Regions from separate parts of the Klebsiella sp. PK18 genome, predicted to be linked through region 4. Evidence: predicted binding sites of a transcription regulator. Region 4 holds the regulator's gene; each other region holds the start of a gene.
The links. The regulator PhoB, encoded in region 4, activates phosphate uptake and scavenging genes when phosphate is short. The targets are predictions, from matches to a motif close to CTGTCATAAAACTGNCNNAT.
Positions count from the first base shown of each region.

Region 1: a site for PhoB is predicted at 3,351-3,370, ahead of kdgR (DNA-binding transcriptional regulator KdgR). Genes of this name have one in related genera too.
Region 2: a site for PhoB is predicted at 2,873-2,892, ahead of glpT (glycerol-3-phosphate transporter). Genes of this name have one in related genera too.
Region 3: a site for PhoB is predicted at 3,191-3,210, ahead of pstS (phosphate ABC transporter substrate-binding protein PstS). Genes of this name have one in related genera too.

Region 1 is NZ_CM173493.1:1,925,243-1,930,806, forward strand. It holds gene prc (carboxy terminal-processing peptidase) at 1-723, shown strand, start outside; gene htpX (protease HtpX) at 959-1,843, shown strand; gene AC3EMD_RS09375 (MFS transporter) at 1,914-3,284, opposite strand; gene kdgR (DNA-binding transcriptional regulator KdgR) at 3,462-4,253, shown strand; gene AC3EMD_RS09385 (YobH family protein) at 4,312-4,551, opposite strand; gene mgrB (PhoP/PhoQ regulatory lipoprotein MgrB) at 4,711-4,854, shown strand; gene AC3EMD_RS09395 (YebO family protein) at 4,929-5,219, shown strand; gene AC3EMD_RS09400 (hypothetical protein) at 5,504-5,564, shown strand, end outside.
Region 2 is NZ_CM173493.1:1,522,100-1,527,663, forward strand. It holds gene glpB (glycerol-3-phosphate dehydrogenase subunit GlpB) at 1-1,136, opposite strand, end outside; gene glpA (anaerobic glycerol-3-phosphate dehydrogenase subunit A) at 1,126-2,748, opposite strand; gene glpT (glycerol-3-phosphate transporter) at 3,020-4,366, shown strand; gene glpQ (glycerophosphodiester phosphodiesterase) at 4,376-5,446, shown strand.
Region 3 is NZ_CM173493.1:5,592,124-5,597,687, reverse strand. It holds gene pstB (phosphate ABC transporter ATP-binding protein PstB) at 1-38, opposite strand, end outside; gene pstA (phosphate ABC transporter permease PstA) at 86-976, opposite strand; gene pstC (phosphate ABC transporter permease PstC) at 976-1,935, opposite strand; gene pstS (phosphate ABC transporter substrate-binding protein PstS) at 2,064-3,104, opposite strand; gene glmS (glutamine--fructose-6-phosphate transaminase (isomerizing)) at 3,442-5,271, opposite strand; gene glmU (bifunctional UDP-N-acetylglucosamine diphosphorylase/glucosamine-1-phosphate N-acetyltransferase GlmU) at 5,455-5,564, opposite strand, start outside.
Region 4 is NZ_CM173493.1:4,434,654-4,440,217, forward strand. It holds gene brnQ (branched-chain amino acid transporter carrier protein BrnQ) at 1-363, opposite strand, end outside; gene AC3EMD_RS21895 (hypothetical protein) at 355-696, shown strand; gene phoR (phosphate regulon sensor histidine kinase PhoR) at 777-2,072, opposite strand; gene phoB (phosphate response regulator transcription factor PhoB) at 2,094-2,783, opposite strand; gene sbcD (exonuclease subunit SbcD) at 2,966-4,171, shown strand; gene sbcC (exonuclease subunit SbcC) at 4,168-5,564, shown strand, end outside.

The sequences.
Region 1 (5,564 bases), 2.5 Mb from region 4:
GTGGTGCTGGTTGACCGCTTTAGCGCCTCGGCGTCTGAAATCTTCGCCGCGGCGATGCAGGATTATGGCCGCGCGCTGATCGTTGGCGAGCCGACCTTCGGTAAAGGGACGGTACAGCAGTATCGCTCGTTGAATCGTATCTACGATCAGATGCTGCGTCCGGACTGGCCGGCGTTAGGTTCCGTCCAGTACACCATCCAGAAGTTCTACCGTATTAACGGCGGCAGTACGCAGCGTAAAGGCGTGACGCCGGATATCATGATGCCAACCGGTAATGAAGATCGTGAGACCGGCGAGCAGTATGAAGACAACGCGCTGCCGTGGGATAGCATCAACGCAGCCACCTACGTGAAGTCCGGGGATCTGACCCCGTTTGGACCGGAACTGCTCAAGCGCCATGATGAGCGTATCGCGCAGGATCCAGAGTTCCAGTACATCATGAAGGATATTGCCCGTTATAACGCGATGAAGGACAAGCGTAACATCGTCTCTCTGAACTACGCCCAGCGTGAGAAAGAGAACGAAGAGGATGATGCGATTCGTCTGGCGCGGATTAACGATCGCCTGAAACGCGAAGGCAAACCGCTGCTGAAAAAACTGGATGACCTGCCGAAGGATTACCAGGAGCCGGATCCGTATCTTGATGAAACGGTCCATATCGCGGTAGACCTGGCGCATCTTGAAAAAGCGCGCCCGGCGGTGGAACCGCCAGCCAGTAAATAAATAACAAACGGGCACCTCAGAGGGTGCCCGTTTTATTTTGTGCTTTTGTCATCACCTTTCAGCTCAACTAACAAAATGTCAACCTGTCCGGCCGCTGTCAGCAAGATGCTACAAAATGTAAAGTTGTGTTTTTATCGTGACTTAGCGGGGGTTGATGGTTGAAAATTGCAGCCTGACCCATACGATGTGGGTAATCGCTTAGTGCGTTTTGTTAAATTGAGGTAAAAAGAAAATTATGATGCGAATCGCGCTTTTCCTGCTGACGAACCTGGCAGTAATGGTCGTGTTCGGGCTGGTGTTAAGCCTCACGGGGATCCAATCCAGCAGCATGACCGGTCTGTTGATTATGGCCCTGCTGTTCGGCTTCGGTGGTTCTATCGTTTCGCTGATGATGTCGAAATGGATGGCCCTGAAGTCTGTGGGTGGGGAAGTGATCGAGCAGCCGCGCAACGAAACGGAACGCTGGCTGATGCACACCGTCGCCCAACAGGCGCAGCAGGCGGGCATTGCCATGCCGCAGGTGGCTATCTATCACGCGCCTGATATTAACGCTTTTGCTACCGGCGCGCGTCGCGACGCCTCGCTGGTCGCCGTCAGCACCGGGCTGCTACAAAACATGAGCCGTGATGAAGCGGAAGCGGTCATTGCCCATGAAATCAGCCACATCGCTAATGGCGATATGGTGACCATGACGCTGATTCAGGGGGTGGTGAACACCTTCGTTATCTTTATCTCGCGCGTGATTGCCCAGATTGCGGCCGGTTTCCTCGGCGGCAACCGGGAAGATGAAGGGGAGAGCAGCAATGGTAACCCGCTGATCTACTTCGCTGTCGCCACGGTGCTGGAGCTGGTGTTCGGTATTCTGGCCAGCATTATTACCATGTGGTTCTCTCGTCATCGCGAGTTCCACGCTGACGCCGGCTCGGCGCGACTGGTGGGCCGCGAGAAGATGATTGCTGCCCTGCAGCGTCTGAAAACCAGCTATGAGCCACAGGAAGCCAGCAGCATGATGGCGTTCTGCATCAATGGTAAAGCGAAATCCATGAGCGAGCTGTTTATGACTCACCCGCCGCTGGATAAACGTATTGAAGCCCTGCGTAGCGGTGAGTATCTGAAGTAATCCGTCGGTTCGACGCTAAAAATAAAAAATCCGCAGCCCGAAAGCTGCGGATTTTTTTTGCCGCCGTTTATCAGGCCGCGCGCGGCTGGGTGACGCGCAGACCGCTAATCAGTGCGGCAACGGTCGCCAGAATGCCGGCCAGCAGCAGGGCGGTATGGGTGCCGCTGTTGCCGAGCAGGTTGAACAGCAGGGCGACCAGCGCCGCGCCAGTGCTCTGACCGAGCAGGCGAGCGGTACCCAGCATCCCGCTGGCGCCACCGCTACGATGGCTCGGAGCCGAGGCGACAATAGTGTGGTTATTCGGCGACTGAAACAGCCCGAAACCGGCGCCGCACAGCGCCATACGCCAGATAATATCCAGATCGGAAGGCGACGCGGGCAGCAGCGCCAGGCCGAACAGGCCGCAGGCCATAACCAGCAGCCCAATGGCCCCCAGCAGTCCCGCATGGCATTTCTCAATCAAATAACCGGCCAGCGGCGCCATCACCATGGTCGCCAGCGGCCACGGCGTCAGCAGCAGGCCGGTCTCCACTTCGCTGCGCCCCATCATCGTCTGCAGGAAGAAGGGCAAGGAGACCATCGCCAGCATCTGCGCACAGAAGGAGCAGATGGAGGTGCAGATAGAGAGTGAGAAGAGCGGGATGCGCAGCAGGTCGACCGGCAGCAGGGGGACGGGCATGCTGAGCTGGCGGCGAACGAAGAAAAAGCCCACCACCAGCATGGCGGCCACTTCCGCCAGCACCAGCTGAACAGACTGTCCCTGGGCGAACCCGCTGAGCGCAGTGATCAGCAGCCCGAAGGTGAGGGCGTTCATGATGGCGCTCGGCAGATCGAAGCGGATAATTTTGCTGCGCGCGCTGTTGGGTGGCAGAAAGCGCATGGCCAGAACAAAAGCGACGATCCCGAGGGGAACATTAATTAAAAACAGCCATTGCCATGAGGCGAGGGAGAGGATCGCCGCGGCGATCGTCGGGCCTGCCGCCGAAGAGACGGCGACGACAAAGGAGTTGATGCCCATGCCGCGGCCGAGAAAGCGCTGCGGATAAATCAGGCGGATCAACGCGGTGTTCACGCTCATCAGCGCGGCGCCGCCCAGCCCCTGGGCGACGCGGGCGAAGGTCAGCATGTCGAGACTGCGCGACAGGGCGCAGGCCAGCGAGGTAAAGATAAACACCATCAGGCCTATCTTATAGATGCGGCGATAGCCGACCATATCGCCGAGGAAAGAGAGCGGTAGCAGGGCGATGACAATGGCGATTTGGTAGGCGTTAACGATCCAGATTGACGCCGCCGGCGAGGCGTTAAGATCGCTGGCGATGGTCGGGAGCGCGACGTTGGCGATAGCCCCGTCGAGCACGGCCATGGTCAGCCCCAGCACGATGGTCAGAATGGCGCCATAGCGTTGCGGCAGCGGCACGCCATCGGAAGAATTTTTATCCATGGTCAATATAAGTCTTAAATGAAACGGTTTTTTGAATGATGAGTTTAGCATTGATTATTCCGCAGTATGTCGCAGATTTGTAACGAAGTGGCAGAAGAATGATTGCGGCGCAGAGGCGGCGAATTTATAATAAAAACCGGTTCTAAATTTTATAAAACAGTTACGGCGAGGTGATAAATGGCAGGTGCAGATTTGGATAAACAGCCAGATTCTGTCTCTTCGGTATTGAAGGTTTTTGGCATCTTACAGGCGCTGGGTGAAGAGCGTGAAATTGGCATTACCGAACTGTCCCAGCGCGTCATGATGTCGAAAAGCACCGTTTATCGCTTTTTACAGACCATGAAATCACTGGGCTATGTGGCGCAGGAAGGCGAGTCAGAGAAATACTCCCTCACGCTCAAGCTGTTCGAGCTGGGCGCTCGTGCGCTGCAGAACGTCGACCTGGTACGCAGCGCCGATATTCAGATGCGCGAACTCTCCCGGCTGACGAAAGAGACTATTCACCTCGGGGCGCTGGATGAAGACAGCATCGTCTACATCCACAAGATTGACTCGATGTACAATCTGCGGATGTACTCGCGTATCGGCCGTCGCAATCCGCTGTACAGTACCGCGATTGGTAAGGTACTGCTGGCGTGGCGCGATCGCAGCGAAGTGGAGCAGATCCTCGAGGGCGTGGAGTATAAACGCAGCACCGAGCGGACCATCACCAGCACGGAAGCGCTGCTGAAGGTGCTGGATGGCGTACGCGAGCAGGGATATGGCGAAGATAACGAAGAGCAGGAAGAGGGACTACGCTGCATCGGGGTACCGGTGTTCGATCGTTTCGGCGTGGTTATCGCCGGACTGAGCATCTCTTTCCCGACGCTACGTTTCTCAGAAGAACGTTTGCATGAATATGTGGCGATGCTGCATCAGGCGGCGCGCAAGATTTCTGAGCAAATGGGATACAACGACTACCCGTTCTGACGCGGTAGCTGAAACATCCGGCGAGCGCGGTGCTATTGTCGCGCTCGCCGGAGTGATTTTAACCGTTATCAACCACGGTTGCGCTTTTGCGCAGAATGGGACAGTTACTGACGCCGATCACACCGCTATTGGAATGCACATAAAGTGCGGTACTGACCCCGCGGGCGGTGAGATACTGACACTTAAGACCCAGACCACCGACGTTTTCTTCACTGTGGAATAATACGCCATAGCCGCTTAATAATACGCCAATCCATAAGATAGCCACGACGACAATAGTACGAATGATTAATCGCATTGATGCCTCATTATTTGTATGATCCTTGCCGTGATTTTGACACGAACACGTTTTGAAACAAGTCGATGATTCCTAAACTTGCCGTTCGTATTACAGTTAGCCGCGGTTTAAGAAGGCCGTGTTATCCTGGTGAGATAAAGTACTAATGCGGAGAGTGGAGTGAAAAAATTACGGTGGGTTTTACTGATAGTCATCATAGCAGGCTGCCTGTTGCTGTGGACTCAGATGCTTAACGTAATGTGCGACCAGGATGTTCAGTTTTTCAGCGGCATTTGCACTATCAATAAATTCATCCCGTGGTAAGACATTTTTCTGACGACTGATTTCCTTCTGCGGTGTGGGTGGTAGAATGAACGCCTTCTCTTTGAGGTGGTGAAATGAGTGAGTTACTAAATCCTGGGATCTTAAATCTGGCTTCGCTGGCTGTATCCGTCGCGTTGCTGCTTGTCGGTCTGTTGTTATGGTTCTTCGTCAACCGCGCCAGTTCGCGGGCGAACGAGCAGATAGAACTGCTGCAAGCGCTGCTGGATCAGCAAAAGCGGCAGAATGCGCTGTTACGTCGCCTTTGCGAAGCTAATGCGCCGGAAAAAGAGGACGTGGCCGAGTCGACCGTCGCAGGCAAGGCGAAAGGAGAGGATGAGTTTATCCGCCTGGTGGCAGAGCGCTAAGTACCTCCACAGGTGTGCATCATAAGATGCGCACCTGCATGATAGCTGGCAGTAATAGCTTATTCTTATTCCATTATTCCTTTCCCCGCGCATTATTCCCTTTTTTACACGCTGTAAATAAAGTCATTCCCGCCGCGTTTATTGCCCTGGAATGTGACACTGTCATCATTTTTTCATTATTAAGGTGCAGAATTAGCTCTATTTTTAGCGTGACGACTAACAGGTTTTATTATCACTACACTGGTACGGCTTTAGCGATTTTTCGTCTGCTGTTATGAGTAATTATGCGCATCAATATTCATCGCCTTCAGCGAAGCGCCGTCAGCATGGCGGTTCGTATACGTA
Region 2 (5,564 bases), 2.7 Mb from region 4:
AACAGATTATGGAACGGCTGCCCGCCCTGCAGGGGGCGCAGCAGGGCATCGGTTTTCACACCGAACCGCTGCCACGGTTGTGAGGCGAAGAAATCGCGCTGGTACCAGCTTTCCCGTGGCAGGGTCTGCTGCAGATCGAGGCCGAGGATCGGCTCGCGCACGCTATCGCGAGTGGCGACAAGACCGTTGCTGAAAAAGCTGCCGCTGGCCAGCACGGTGAAACGCGGACGCAGCGCGACATCGCCGTGATTTCGCGTCCAGACGGCCTCGACGGCGCCCTGTCGATGGCTGATTTTCACCACTTCATCGCCAGCAAGCCAGGTGCCGCCCTCGCGAATGAACTGACGCTGAAGCTGGCTATGCAGGCGCATCCCCGGCACCGAAGGCGGCAGCGTCGGCAGCAAACGCAGCGGGCAGGGCAGGCGCGTCTGCAGCCAGCGGTACAGGCGATCGTCGGCGAGGCCAAAACAGGCGGGCATGATCAGCAGGTCATGCTGCTGCGCCAGCGGCAGCAGCGCTGCATGCAGGGCCGGCCATAGATTCTCATCATCCAGTACGCGGGCGATATTGGCGGCGCGAAACTCGGTGGGGTTGTCACGCAGCACATCCAGCAGCGGTAACTCGATTTCCACCGCCGCGGCGGTAACTCCGTGTTGACCGAGCGCGGCGGCGGCGAGATGTGGCTGAAAATCAGCAAAACCGCTGATCCCCACCAGGCAGACGCCTTGCTGCGGCAGTGGCGCCAGCGGAACCTCTTGTGGTGACAACCATGCCGGGCGCAACGTCCCCAGCGGCGTCACCCGTCGGTGAGGCTGGCGCGCGTCGCCCTGCATCACCGCGCCGCAGGCGGCCAGCAGGGCTTCGGTCTGTGTCGCGTATTCGAGTACCGCCCCGGCGCCGAGCCGGGAATAAGGGTGTTCAGGAAGCTGTTCAGCGAGTTGCTGCAGACCTTGTGCGACGTCAGTAACGTTATCGCCGTTGGGCAGCGCCGAGAGCAGGTCTAACGACGCGGAGGAAAAATGCAGCGCGCTCTGCCCGCGGCTGATAATGACGCTGCGCAGGCCGTACTGATTCAGCGCCAGCCCGCACAACAGGCCGGCGAGCCCGCCGCCGACAATTGCGCAATCAAACTTCATCCTGGTGCTCCTGTGGCAGTCCGCACAGGCCGAGGTAGACCCAGCGGGTAAATTCGCTTTCGCGCAGTGCATCGCCCCAGGCGATGGGCTGAACGCCCTTCCAGCGTTCATTGAGAAACGCCGAGAGCTGGGTCAACGACTGCGCGGGGGTGGTGACGTTAAAGCGCTGCAACAGTCCGGCAGCGCGGCAGGCGCAGAGTTCCCCCTGGCAGGTGCCCATGCCAATCCGGGTGCGGCGGCGCAGGTCGAGGAGGGTGTTGACCGCCAGATTTTCCACCGCGTATTTCACTTCGCCAGCGGTAACGGCTTCGCATTCGCAGACCAGGCTACGGTGCTGGCGGCTGTCGCCAAGCCAGGCAGGAGTGCGATCGCCGTGACGGTAGACGGCCGAGCCGCGCAGCGGGGTGGGGAGGGAGATAATTTTTTGCAGGGTACTTTCCGTTGGCTCCTGTGAACCGGGCAGCGGGGTCTCGGCCGTGCTACAGGGGGTGGTGTTTCCCAGCTTACGACAGACGGCGTCGGTGGCCCACTCGGCCATCAGGCGATAGGTCATCAGCTTGCCGCCGGTGATAGTAATGAAGCCTTCCATACCGTCACGCTGGGCATGGTCGAGCAGGACGATGCCGCGGCTGACGCTGCGCCCGCTGGGGTCGTTATCGCTGGCCACCAGCGGGCGGACGCCGGAGTAGGCGCGGAGGATCCGGGTGCGGCCCATGATCGGCGCCAGCTTTTCGCCTTCGCGCAGCAGGGTATCGACTTCCGCCGTCGTTACCCGGTTGTCGTCAATGTCGTCATAAGGAATATGCATTGAGGTGGTGCCGATCAGCGAGATGGTATCCCCGGGCACCAGAATATCGGCGTCGGCCGGCTTACGGCAGCGGTTGATCACCAGGTTGTTAATCCGGTGGTCAAGGATCAACAGCGATCCCTTCGCCGGGAACATGGTGATGCGCAGGTCGGCATATTCCGCAATGCGCTGCCCCCAGATCCCGGCGGCGTTAACCACCACCCCGGCGTACAGCGTGCGGGCCTGGTGAAGTTGGCGGTCGTATACCTGGACGCCACAGACGCGATCGCCCTGGCGTAGCAGGCTTGTTACTTCGCAGCCGGTAAGGATCTGCGCGCCGTGTTCGCGGGCGTCGAGCATATTGGCCGCGGTGAGGCGAAACGGGTCGATGGTGCCGTCCGGGACCTGCACTGCGCCCAGCAGCGTCGGGTTGACGGCGGGCTCCCGGCGCAGCGCTTCCTGCGGGGAGAGCGGGGTAGCTTCAATGCCGGCCTGCTGGCAGGCGGTGATAAAAGTCTGCTGATACGCCAGGTCATCTTCAGGCAGGGTAATAAACAGACCGCCGGACGGTTCGATACAGTGGCGGGCGATGCGGCGCAGGATGCGGTTCTCACTGATGCATTCGCGAGCGGATTCGTTGTCGGTCACCGCATAGCGGGCGCCGCTGTGCAGCAGTCCATGATTACGGCCGGTGGCCCCGGTGGCGATATCATGGCGCTCAATGAGCAGCGTTCGTAATCCGCGCCGGGCGCAGTCGCGGGCGATACCGGCGCCGGTTGCTCCGCCGCCGATGATAATGACCTCGCTATCAAGACGTCCCGTCATCTTCAGCTCCTCTGCTTTCGTTTAACGCCATTTAGCCACAATTCATAAGGTTATTGTTTGATTTCGAGCATATTCGCGCGTTATTTGAGCGTGTTATGTGATTTCGTGCTCACATTAGAACGTTTTGTCATATTTCTGTAACAAATTGTGCGATGTTTCACAGTATCAACTCTACGTATTGCCTACCATCGCGACCATATTTGAAGTTGGTGATTAATCTGGGATTTTGTCGTGACGTCAGTAGAAAACAGCAAGGGCCACGGAGGCTGATATGTTAAGTATTTTTAAACCCGCCGCGCATAAAGCGCGTTTGCCAGCAGCGGAGATCGACCCGCTGTATCGTCGATTACGCTGGCAGATTTTCATTGGCATCTTTTTTGGTTATGCCGCTTACTATCTGGTTCGTAAGAACTTTGCCCTGGCGATGCCTTATCTGATTGAGCAGGGCTTCTCCCGTGGCGACCTCGGTTTCGCCCTTTCCGGCATCTCCATCGCCTACGGATTTTCGAAATTCATCATGGGCTCGGTCTCTGACCGCTCGAATCCGCGCATTTTCCTGCCGGCCGGCTTGATCCTCGCCGCACTGGTGATGTTGGTGATGGGCTTTGTACCGTGGGCGACTTCCAGCATCATGATCATGTTCGTATTGCTGTTTCTTTGCGGATGGTTCCAGGGGATGGGCTGGCCGCCGTGCGGCCGGACCATGGTGCACTGGTGGTCGCAGAAAGAGCGCGGTGGGATTGTCTCGGTGTGGAACTGCGCGCATAACGTCGGCGGCGGTATTCCGCCGCTGCTGTTCCTGCTGGGGATGGCGTGGTTTAACGACTGGCACGCGGCGCTGTATATGCCGGCTTTCGGCGCGATCCTGCTGGCGATTTTTGCCTTCGCGATGATGCGCGATACCCCGCAGTCCTGCGGTCTGCCGCCGATCGAAGAGTATAAAAACGACTATCCGGATGACTATAGCGAAAAACACGAAGAAGAGCTGACGGCGAAGCAGATCTTTATGCAGTACATTCTGCCGAACAAGCTGCTGTGGTACATCGCTATCGCTAACGTCTTCGTTTATCTGCTGCGCTACGGCATTCTCGACTGGTCGCCGACCTACCTGAAAGAGGTCAAACACTTCGCGCTGGATAAATCCTCCTGGGCCTACTTCCTGTACGAGTACGCGGGGATCCCTGGCACGCTGCTGTGCGGCTGGATGTCGGACAAAGTGTTTAAAGGCAACCGCGGCGCGACCGGCGTGTTCTTTATGACCCTGGTGACCATCGCCACTGTCGTTTACTGGCTGAACCCGCCGGGTAATCCGGGCGTGGATATGGCCTGTATGATCATCATTGGCTTCCTGATTTACGGCCCGGTGATGCTGATCGGTCTGCATGCGCTGGAACTGGCGCCGAAAAAAGCCGCCGGTACCGCTGCGGGCTTCACCGGTCTGTTTGGCTATCTCGGCGGTTCCGTAGCCGCGAGCGCCATCGTCGGCTACACCGTCGATTTCTTCGGCTGGGACGGCGGCTTCATGGTGATGATCGGCGGCAGCGTGCTGGCGGTTATCCTGCTGGTTATCGTGATGCTTGGCGAGCGTCGTCATCATCAACAACTGAAACAAGCCTAAGGAGCGACGATGAACATGAAACTCACCGCGCTAATGAGCGGCATGATTTTGGCCAGTTCGGCGCTGTGCTTCAGCGCTGTCGCAGCGGAGAAAATGGTCATCGCCCACCGCGGCGCCAGCGGGTATCTGCCGGAACATACCCTGCCGGCGAAAGCGATGGCTTACGCTCAGGGGGCGGATTACCTTGAGCAAGATCTGGTGATGACCAAAGACGACCGGCTGGTGGTGTTGCACGACCACTATCTCGATCGGGTGACTGACGTTGCGCAGCGTTTCCCGCAGCGGGCGCGTCAAGACGGTCGTTTTTACGCTATTGACTTTACCCTGGCCGAGATTAAGTCGTTGAAGTTTACCGAAGGTTTTGAGCCGAAAAATGGTAAGAACGTGCAAACCTATCCCGGGCGTTTCCCGATGGGCAAATCCGATTTCCGCATTCATACCTTTGAAGAAGAGATTGAGTTTGTCCAGGGGCTGAACCATTCGACGGGTAAAAATATCGGTATCTACCCGGAAATCAAAGCGCCGTGGTTCCACCATCAGGAAGGCAAAGATATTGCCGCCAGCACGCTGAAAGTGCTGAAGGAATATGGCTATACCAGCAAGCAGGATAAGGTTTATCTGCAGTGCTTTGACGCTAATGAGCTCAAACGTATCAAAAATGAGCTGGAACCGAAGATGGGCATGGATCTCAATCTGGTGCAGCTCATCTCCTATACCGACTGGAATGAAACCCAGCAGAAACAGGCAGATGGCAAATGGGTGAACTACAGCTACGACTGGATGTTCCAGCCGGGTGCGATGGCGCAGATTGCGCAGTACGCCGACGGTATTGGCCCGGATTACCATATGCTGGTGGCGGAAGGCTCGAAGCCGGGCGCGGTGAAGCTGACGGCGATGGTAAAAGAGGCGCATGCCAGCCATCTGCAGGTGCATCCGTACACCGTGCGTGCGGATCAGCTGCCGGAGTACGCGACTAACGTTAATCAGCTCTATGACCTGCTGTATCACCAGGCGGGCGTCGACGGCTTGTTTACCGATTTCCCGGATAAAGCGGTGCAGTTTCTGAACGCTAAACGCTAAAAAGCCGGGTGGCGGCTACGCCTTACCCGGGCTACGGTCTGTGCGGCCTGCCTTTAATTTATTCACCATGCTGGCTGAAACTGCCGGTGTTGGTGGCCTCAAAATCGCTGAGACGTTC
Region 3 (5,564 bases), 1.2 Mb from region 4:
ACTGAAATCTTACCCGGAGCTGTATTCACCATACTCATCTCTATCTCTTCCTCATTCAGCGCAGCATTCGCTGCGCCGCAAAAAATTAACCGTGTTTCTTCTTGGCGAAGATAACGCGCGCCAGGATGTTCAGCAGCAAGACGCACAGGGTGATAATCAATACCCCGGCCCATGCCAGTTGCTGCCACTCCGCAAACGGACTCATGGCAAATTTGAAAATGGTCACCGGCAGGTTAGCAATCGGCTGCATCATGTCGGTGCTCCAGAACTGGTTGGACAGCGCAGTGAACAGCAGCGGCGCCGTTTCCCCGGCGATACGGGCGATAGCCAGCAGGATCCCGGTCATAATCCCTGAGACGGACGCTTTCAGGGTGATCGCCGAGATCATCTTCCACTTCGGCGTCCCCAGCGCATAGGCCGCTTCACGCAGGCTATCCGGCACCAGCTTCAGCATGTTTTCGGTGGTACGAATAACGATAGGCACCTGCAGCAGCGCCAGCGCGATAACGCCCGCCCAGCCCGAGAAGTGCTGCATCTGCGCCACCACGATGGTGTAGACAAACAGGCCGACCACGATAGACGGCGCGGAAAGCAGAATATCGTTGATAAAACGGATGATTTCCGCCAGCACCGATTTGCGGCCATACTCCGCCAGATAAATTCCGGCAAGGATACCCAGCGGCGTACCAAAGACGGTTGCCCACAGGATCAGCAGGCCGCTGCCGGCGAGGGCGTTAGCCAGGCCACCGCCCGCCGTATTCGGCGGCGGCGTCATTTCGGTGAAGAGCGCCAGACTCATGCCATCGAAACCGCGGGTTATCGTCGCCATCAGGATCCAGATAAGCCAGAACAAACCAAACGCCATGGTCGCCATCGACAGCGCCAGAGCGATACGGTTCTTCATACGACGTTTGGCCTGCATCTTGCGACGGGACTCCGCCAGCTCGGTAGAGGTTTGCAATTCAATGGTCGCCATTAGCGTGCCCCCTCATTCTTCGCGAGGCGCATAATCATGAACTTAGACGCGGCAAGAACGATAAAGGTGATAACGAACAGGATCAGGCCCAGCTCCATCAGCGCCGCCACGTGCAGGCCGGTTTCCGCTTCGGCGAACTCATTAGCCAGCGCGGAGGTAATACTATTCCCTGGCATATACAACGAGATGCTGTCGAGCTGGTAGGTGTTGCCGATGATAAAAGTAACCGCCATGGTTTCACCCAGCGCGCGGCCCAGACCGAGCATCACCCCGCCGATCACCCCATTCTTGGTGAACGGTAAGACAATGCGCCAGATCACCTCCCAGGTGGTACAGCCGATGCCATAGGCCGACTCTTTCATCATCACCGGCGTCTGTTCGAAAACATCACGCATGACCGCGGCGATGTAAGGGATGATCATGATGGCCAGAATGACGCCAGCGGCGAGAATACCGATACCAAACGCCGGGCCGGCAAACAGCGCGCCGACGAACGGGATGGTCGACAGGACGTTACCGACCGGCTCCTGGAAGTAAGTCGCAAACAGCGGGGCGAAAATAAACAGGCCCCACATGCCGTACACGATACTCGGGATTGCCGCCAGCAGCTCAATCGCAATGCCCAGCGGACGCTTGAGCCAGGCGGGGGACAGTTCGGTCAGAAACAGCGCGATGCCAAAGCTCACTGGGACGGCGATCAGCAGCGCGATAAAGGAGGTCACCAGGGTTCCGTAAATCGGTACCAGCGCGCCGAAGATTTCGTTGGGCGCATCCCACTCTTTGGTCCACAAAAAAGCAAAGCCAAACTTTTGAATGCTCGGCCAGGAAGAGATGATCAGGGAAACGATGATGCCGCCCAGCATCAATAGCACAATCAGCGCAGCCAGTTTTACCAGCGCACTGAAAATCATGTCACCCTTTTTCCCCGGAGGGGTAAATGCAGGCTTGGTTGCAGCCATAGATTACTCTTTACGTATTAAAACTTGTTCGAATAAATGCCCGGTGGCGTTCGCTCCCGGGCCTACAGTCTGAACCGTAGGGCGGGCAGCGCCTGAACGCCCCCGCCATCTTCGTCAAAAATCTACTGTTAGTACAGCGCTTTACCGCTGCTGTCTTTGACGTTGGTTTTCCATGCCGCGCGAACCTGCTCTACCACGCTTTCCGGCAGCGTCGCGTAATCCAGCGCATTCGCTTCTTTCCCGCCGTTTTTATACGCCCAGTCGAAGAACTTCAGCACTTCAGCGGTCTGTTCCGGCTTGTTGGTCGCCTTATGCACCAGGATGAAGGTGGTTGAGGTGATCGGCCATGCATTTTCGCCTTTCTGGTTGGTCAGGTCCTGAGCGAAAGACTTGCTCCAGTCAACGCCTTTTGCGGCGTTAGCGAAGTTGTCTTCAGTCGGGCTAACCGGCTTGCCGTCGGCAGAGACCAGCTTGGTATACGCGAGGTTGTTTTGCTTGGCGTAAGCGTATTCAACGTAACCAATCGAGCCCGGCAGACGCTGAACAAAGGCGGCGATACCGTCGTTGCCTTTACCGCCCAGGCCGGTTGGCCAGTTAACGGTAGAGCCGGCGCCGATTTTCGATTTCCACTCTTCATTCACTTTGGACAGGTAGCTGGTGAAGACGAAGGAGGTACCGGAACCATCGGCGCGGCGGACCACGGCGATGTTCTGCGACGGCAGCTTCAGGCCCGGGTTGAGTTTAGCGATCGCTGCGTCATCCCATTTTTTAATTTTACCCAGGTAGATATCACCGAGGGTTTTGCCATCCAGCACCAGTTCGCCGGATTTCACGCCAGGCAGGTTAACCGCCAGTACCACGCCGCCAATCACGGTCGGGAACTGGAACAGACCTTCCTGGGTCAGTTTGTCATCAGCCAGCGGAGCATCAGAAGCACCGAAATCAACGGTGTTGGCAATAATCTGCTTAACGCCACCAGAGGAACCAATACCCTGGTAGTTCACTTTATTGCCGGTTTCTTTCTGATAGGTGTCAGCCCATTTGGCATACACCGGCGCAGGGAAAGTTGCGCCTGCGCCAGTCAGGCTTGCTGCTGCGAAGGCAGAGAAAGCGCTCATTGATAAGGTCGCGGCGACAACTGTTGCGACGGTGGTACGCATAACGTTCATAATGTCTCCTGCTGGGATTCGTAAATCATTGTTTCGAGGCTATGGTGAGCAAAATAGGTCAAAGAGGTGACAGTAAAATGTACGAATTATGACAGTTTTATGACAGGCCGAAAGAAGGGATTTTACAGCAAATAATAAATATATAACTCAGATAGTTATCTGTAATCATGACCGTGCAATGACAGAATAGTTTTCTTTTTATGACAGCGAAATCGGACCGCAAAACGTTCGTTTGTCACCTACCGCCAGCCAAAATATTTCGCGCAAGTTCGGTAATAAACAGCAGGTGAAAATAAAAAGGGCCGCCGCCGGCAGCCCTTTGCAAGTAATGATGGTTTTACTCAACCGTTACCGATTTCGCCAGGTTACGCGGCTGGTCAACGTCAGTGCCTTTGATCAGCGCGACGTGATAAGCCAACAGCTGCAGCGGTACCGTATAGAAGATAGGGGCGATCGTCTCTTCGACATGCGGCATCTCGATGATGTGCATGTTGTCGCTACCGTTGAAGCCGGCTTCACCGTCGGCGAAGACATACAGCTCACCGCCGCGGGCACGAACCTCTTCGATGTTGGATTTCAGTTTTTCCAGCAACTCGTTGTTCGGCGCCACCACAATCACCGGCATTTCCGCATCAATCAGCGCCAGCGGGCCGTGCTTAAGCTCGCCCGCCGCATAGGCTTCCGCGTGAATGTAGGAGATCTCTTTCAGCTTCAGCGCCCCTTCCATGGCGATCGGGTACTGATCGCCGCGGCCAAGGAACAGCGCATGGTGCTTATCAGAGAAACGCTCCGCCAGCTGCTCAATACGCTTGTCCTGGGAGAGCATCTGCTCAATACGGTTCGGCAGGGCCTGAAGGCCGTGCACGATATCATGCTCGATAGACGCATCCTGACCTTTCAGTCGCGCCAGCTTCGCCACCAGCATCAACAGCACGGTTAGCTGAGTGGTAAAGGCTTTGGTCGAGGCCACGCCGATTTCCGTTCCGGCTTTGGTCATCAGCGCCAGATCGGACTCACGCACCAGTGACGAGCCCGGTACGTTGCAGATAGCCAGCGAGCCGAGATAGCCCAGCTCTTTCGACAGACGCAGCGCCGCCAGGGTATCGGCGGTTTCACCCGACTGGGAGAGGGTGATCATCAGGCTATTGCGACGCACCGCGGACTTGCGATAGCGGAATTCCGAGGCGATTTCTACATCGCACGGGACGCCAGCTAATGCTTCGAACCAGTAACGGGAGACCATCCCGGAGTTATAGGAAGTCCCGCAGGCAACAATCTGAATATGTTCAACCTGAGCCAGCATTTCATTGGCGTTCGGCCCCAGCTCGCTGAGATCCACTTCGCCATGGCTGATGCGCCCGGTCAGGGTGTTTTTAATCGCGTTCGGCTGCTCGAAAATCTCTTTCTGCATATAGTGGCGGTAGATACCTTTATCGCCAGCGTCATACTGCAGATTGGATTCGATCTCCTGGCGTTTCACTTCCGCGCCAGATTTATCGAAAATCACCACCGAGCGGCGAGTGACTTCGGCAATATCGCCCTCTTCGAGGAAGATAAAGCGGCGGGTCACTGGCAGCAATGCCAGCTGGTCGGAAGCGATAAAGTTTTCGCCCATTCCCAGGCCAATCACCAGTGGGCTACCGGAGCGGGCCGCCAGCAGGGTTCCCGGGTCACGGGTATCCATGATCACCGTACCGTAGGCGCCGCGCAGCTGCGGAATAGCGCGCAGCACGGCTTCACGCAAGGTACCGCCTTGTTCCAGCTCCCAGTGCACCAGATGGGCGATAACTTCGGTATCGGTCTCGGTGACGAAGACATAACCACGAGACTGCAGCAGGGCACGCAGCGGCTCATGGTTCTCAATGATCCCGTTATGGACCACCACAATGTGTTCAGAAACATGCGGATGCGCATTGCTCTCGGACGGTTCGCCGTGCGTCGCCCAGCGAGTATGGGCGATCCCGGTACCACCATGTAACGGCTGCTCTTCTACCGCCTGAGCCAGCATCTGAACTTTACCCAGGCGACGCACGCGGGTCATATGACCTTCGCTGTCGACCACCGCCAGACCGGCAGAGTCATACCCACGGTATTCCAGACGACGTAAACCTTCGAGAAGGATTTCAGCAATATCACGCTGCGCGACTGCGCCAACAATTCCACACATAGTTAAATTTCCTGATAATGGCGATATGCCATGCGTTGTCGCTGACCTGTATTTGCCCGTTTTCCGGGCGCCCCGAGCCTTGTAGAGAGTGGGGTTATTGTTATGGTACTGCCTGCGGACGGGGGTCTATATTGACCCTCTCATCCTGGTTCGCCGGGCATATTTCCCCGGCGATAATCCAAATTATTTCTTCTTCACCGGACGCTGCCAGCCCTGTTTGTGGACCTGCGGTACGCGGCTCAACACCAGTTCGTTATCGGCGATATTGCGCGTGACGGTGGTCCCGGCGGCGA
Region 4 (5,564 bases):
CGGCAGCGGGCCGTCGCCGGTCAGCGGCGCAATACCGACCTCAAAGGAGACGGTCGCGGTGCGCGGGGTCGCGAACAGCGGTCCCACCGCGAGATAACACACCACCGCCAGCAGGATACCCGCCACTTTACCAATCGGGGTGCTCAGGCTTTCAACGCCGCCGCCGACTTTCGCCAGCGCCACCACCGTCAGCACCGGCAGACCCACCGCAGTGATCAGGAAGCCGATCGCCGCAGTCCAGACGTGCTCGCCCGCCTGTAAGCCAACCATCGGAGGGAAAATTATGTTGCCTGCGCCAACAAACAACGCGAAGGTCATAAAGCCCAACGCTATGATGTCGCGAGATTTTAACTGATGGGTCATAAATTCATTACTGCCTGTGGATGTGGTGTTGTAAAAAATGGAAAAATACCGCGCTCCCCTCTCAGGGACGATACAGCGGCCATTGCCGGTAAACTCAGCGAGATATGCTCCCGAAGCGGCGTGGGAAAGAATTGTTTTTGGTATTACCACGCAAAAGCAGTCTGTCATCGACTGCGCAGGCGCAATTTAAACGCTTATAACGTTTTAAAGCAAGGCACGATCGCAAAAGCAGATGATTATGCTGGTTATCAGTTTCACACCAGAATCATTTACCATATTGATGGAAAACCCGTGGCTTATCATGCGAACAAAAAAGCAGCACGCGTTCATTAAATAGGCGAGGAAAAAAGGGATGCCAACGAAAATGACCAGCCGGGGCTGGTCATTGGCAAGATAAGCTGACAGCACGCCGATCAGGCGTCGTTTCTGGCAATTAATCGTTCCGGGAGCAGGAAGCTAAAACGGGTTCCCTTGCCCACCGTGCTGTCGATCTCCAGCCGGCTGTCATGATGGTTGACCGCGTGTTTGACGATCGCCAGTCCCAGGCCGCTGCCCCCCGTTTGCCGGGAGCGAGCTTTATCCACCCGATAAAAACGCTCGGTCAAACGGGGAATATGCTCTGGCGCAATGCCTGGCCCATTATCCTCGACGCTGAACAGCGCCCCCTGCGGGGTCCGCTGCCAGCTGACGCGAATTTCGGTCCCCGGCGGGGTGTGGTTCACCGCGTTATAGACCAGATTGGAAATGGCGCTGCGCAGTTGCTCCTCATTACCCAGCACCTTGAGCTGCTCGTCAACGGTGAAGATCAGCGTCTGTTTCTCCTGGCTGAGAGTTTGCGCCTCGCGCTCCACCACCCGCAGCATCATCGGCACGTCGATGCGGTCATTCATCGCCAGCGCCGGCGCGGCTTCAATGCGCGACAGCGTCAGCAACTGCTTCACCAGCCCTTCCATACGCTGAGTTTGCTCTCGCATGGTGTGCAGGGCTTTTTCCCGCGTCGCCCCCTCCAGTACCTGCTCCTGCATCATCTCCAGATAGCCCTGCAGCACCGTCAGCGGGGTGCGCAGTTCATGGCTGACGTTGGCGAAAAAGTTCCGCCGCACCCCTTCCAGCTGATGCATCTGCGTCACGTCGCGCGCCACCATCAGCCACTGCTTATCGGTGTAAGGCATCACGCGAATTTCCAGATGGCGAGCGTTATTCAGCACCAGGTTGAGTGGCTTAGAAAAATCACGCTGTTTCAGATAGTTGGCGAACTCGGGATAACGCAGGAGGTTGAGAATATTTTGGCCACTGTCGTCCGGCCAGCGCAGGTTTAAAATCTGCTGCGCCAGGCCATTACACCAGAAAATGGCCCCCTCTTCCGTGGTCAGTACAACCGCATCCGGCAGCGATTCCGCCCCGCTGCGAAAGCGTTTAATCAGGCTTCCCAGCTCGCGTCGACGCTTTTTATTACGCATCTGCATCTGATGCAGACCATACAGCAGCGGCTCCCAGCTGCCGCGTCCAGGCGGAGGAGTCATGCTCCGATCCACCCACAACCACCACGACAGGCGCATCAAATTCCAGAAATGCCAGATCAGCAAACCGGTCACTGCCGCCAGTAAAAACCACGGCAGATGACCCACAAACGCCCCCAGAATCAGGGCCGGAATACACGCTAAAAAGAGCTCCAGCGCCAGCCTTTTCCATGACAGCCGTTCCAGCACGGGTCACACTCCTGTCAAAATTCAGAAACGGGCGGAGAAACGATACCCCGTGCCGCGAACCGTTTGCACCATGCGATCATGGCCACTGTTTTCCAGCGCTTTGCGCAGGCGGCGAATATGGACGTCCACCGTGCGGTCTTCCACATAGACGTTGGTTCCCCAGACGTGGTTCAGCAGCTGCTCGCGGCTGTACACTCGCTCAGGATGGGTCATAAAGAAGTGCAATAATTTAAATTCCGTCGGCCCCATGTCCAGCGGACTGTCGCCGGTCATCACCCGATGCGACGAAGGGTCGAGGCTCAGACCCTGCATTTCGATCACCTCTTCCACCGCCATCGGCGAAATACGGCGCATCACCGCTTTGATTCGCGCCACCAGCTCTTTCGGTGAGAAAGGCTTGGTAATGTAGTCGTCCGCGCCGGTCTCCAGGCCGCGAACACGATCCTCTTCTTCTCCACGCGCGGTCAGCATCACAACCGGGATATCCCGCGTCATCGCCTCGCGCTTGAGCAACTTAATAAACTGCAGCCCCGAACCACCCGGCAGCATCCAGTCAAGGAGAATCAAATCAGGCCAGGGTTCATTGAGTTGATTCACCGCGCTGTCATAATCTTCCGCCTCGACGGGCTGAAAGCCATTTTGCTCCAGAACAAAGCAGACCATTTCGCGGATTGGAGCTTCATCTTCAACGACCAGAATTCTTCTCGCCATTATTTACCCTGTGTTTTTTAGCCATCAGTATAGAAGTGCGGCGTCATTATGCGTCACTTTTGTGACAGATTTATGAAAAAAATGACGGTCTGATGATCGGGTAATTTGAAGCATGACGCGGACTTACCCCGCGCCGACAAATGATATACTGCCGCCCATGCTTTTTTCGCTAGGGAAGATTTATGCGCCTCCTTCACACCTCCGACTGGCATTTGGGCCAGAATTTTTACAGCAAAAGCCGCGCGGCAGAACACGACGCTTTTCTTACCTGGCTGCTGGCCCGCGCGCAGGAGCATGAAGTCGACGCCATTATCGTGGCTGGCGATATTTTTGATACCGGCTCGCCGCCGAGCTATGCCCGCGAGCTGTATAACCGTTTTGTCGTCCAGTTGCAGCAGACCGGCTGTCGCCTGGTGGTGCTGGCGGGCAATCACGATTCAGTGGCGATGCTCAATGAGTCCCGCGATATTCTCGCCTTTTTGCACACCACCGTGGTGGCGAACGCCGGCTACGCGCCCATTGAACTGCCGTTGCGCGACGGCACCCCTGGCGCCATCTTTTGCCCGGTGCCGTTTTTACGCCCCCGCGAGCTGGTTACCAGTCAGGCCGGCCACTCCGGTCGGGAAAAACAGCAACAGCTACTGCACGCCATCAGCGACTATTATCAGGAGCAGTATCAGCAGGCCTGCGCGCTGCGCGGCGATCGGCCGCTGCCCATCATTGCCAGCGGCCACCTGACCACCGTCGGCGCCAGCAAAAGCGATGCCGTCCGCGACATTTACATCGGCACGCTGGATGCCTTTCCGGCGCAACACTTCCCGCCTGCCGACTACATTGCGCTGGGCCATATTCATCGGGCGCAGGTGGTCGGTGGCTGCGAGCACATCCGCTACAGCGGCTCGCCGCTGCCGCTGAGCTTCGATGAAACCGGCAAAGCCAAATCGGTGCACCTGGTGAGTTTTAACGACGGGCGCCTCAGCGCCGTGGAAACCCTGGAGGTGCCCGTGACCCAGCCGCTGGCAGTGATCAAAGGCGATCTGGCCGCCATCACCGCCCAGCTGGAGCAGTGGCGCGGCGTCGAGCAGGACCCGCCGGTGTGGCTGGATATCGAAATCACCACCGAGGACTACCTGCACGATATTCAGCGTCATATTCAGGCGCTGACGGAGGATCTGCCGGTGGAAGTGTTGCTGGTACGCCGCGGCCGCGAGCAGCGCGAGAAAATATTGCTCAACGCCCAGCGGGAGACCCTCAGCGAACTGAAGGTGGAAGAGGTGTTCGAGCGCCGGCTGGCGCTGACCGAGATTGACGATGACAAGCGCGCCCGGCTGCACGAGCTGTTCACCCATACGCTGCATACGCTCACCGCGGAGGACGAAAACGCATGAAAATCCTCAGTCTGCGTCTGAAAAACCTCAACTCCCTGAAGGGTGAATGGAAGATAGACTTTACCGCCGAGCCGTTCGTCAGCAACGGCCTGTTCGCCATTACCGGCGCCACCGGCGCCGGCAAAACCACCCTGCTCGATGCCATTTGCCTGGCGCTTTATCACGAGACGCCGCGCCTGAATAAAGTTTCCCAGTCGCAAAATGACCTGATGACCCGCGATACCGCCGAATGTCTGGCGGAGGTCGAGTTTGAAGTCAAAGGCACCGCCTACCGCGCTTTCTGGAGCCAGAACCGGGCACGCAACCAACCGGATGGCAATCTGCAGGCGCCCCGCGTCGAGCTGGCACGCTGCGCCGACGGCAAAATCCTCGCCGATAAGGTCTCGGACAAACTGGAGCAAACCGCGACGCTCACCGGGCTCGACTATGGCCGTTTCACCCGCTCGATGCTGCTTTCCCAGGGACAATTTGCCGCCTTCCTGAACGCGAAGCCGAGCGATCGCGCGGAGCTGCTGGAGGAGCTGACCGGCACGGAAATCTACGGCCAGATTTCGGCCATGGTCTACGAACAGCACAAAGCCGCTCGCCACACGCTGGAGAAGTTCGAAGCCCAGGCGGCGGGCATCGTTCTGCTGACGGAAGCGCAGCAGCAGGCGCTGCAGGAAAGTTTGCAGGTACTCACTGACGAAGAAAAAACCCTGCTAACGCAGCAGCAAAACCAGCAACAGCAGCTTCAGTGGCTGACGCGCTGCGACGAGCTGGCGCAGCAGCACCAGCAGGCGGTTAGCCGGCAACAGCAGGCCCGCCAGGCGCTGACCGACGCCGCCCCGGCGCTGGCGAAGCTTGAGCTGGCCCAGCCGGCCGCCCAGCTGCGCCCCCTGTGGGAGCGTCAGCAGGAACAGGTGGCAGGTCTGGCGCAAACCCGGCAACGGATCAACGAAGTAAATGCTCGCTTACTTGCCTGCACCGCGCAGCGCGCGCGCATCCGCCGCAGCGCCCTGCACGCTCAGCAGCAGCGTCAGGCTGAACTGACGGACCTGGCGCAGTGGCTGGCGGCCCATGACCGATTCCGCTTATGGGGCCAGGAGATTGCCGGCTGGCGGGCGCAATTCTCGCAACTGACGCGCGATAAACAGCAGCTAACGGCTCAGACCACCCGCCTGGCCGCGCTGCGCCAGAAACTCAGCGCTCTGCCGGCCAGCTCCCTGTCATTGTCCGCAGAGGAAGTCGCGGCGGCGATGGCGCAGCAAACGCAATCGCGGCCGCTGCGCCAGCGGCTGCTCTCCCTGCATGAACAGCATCAGCAGTTGCACAAACGCCTGCGGCAGAGCGCCGAGAACATCCAGCAGGCGCAAACGGAGCAGGCAAAACTCAATGCCACCCTGACGCAACG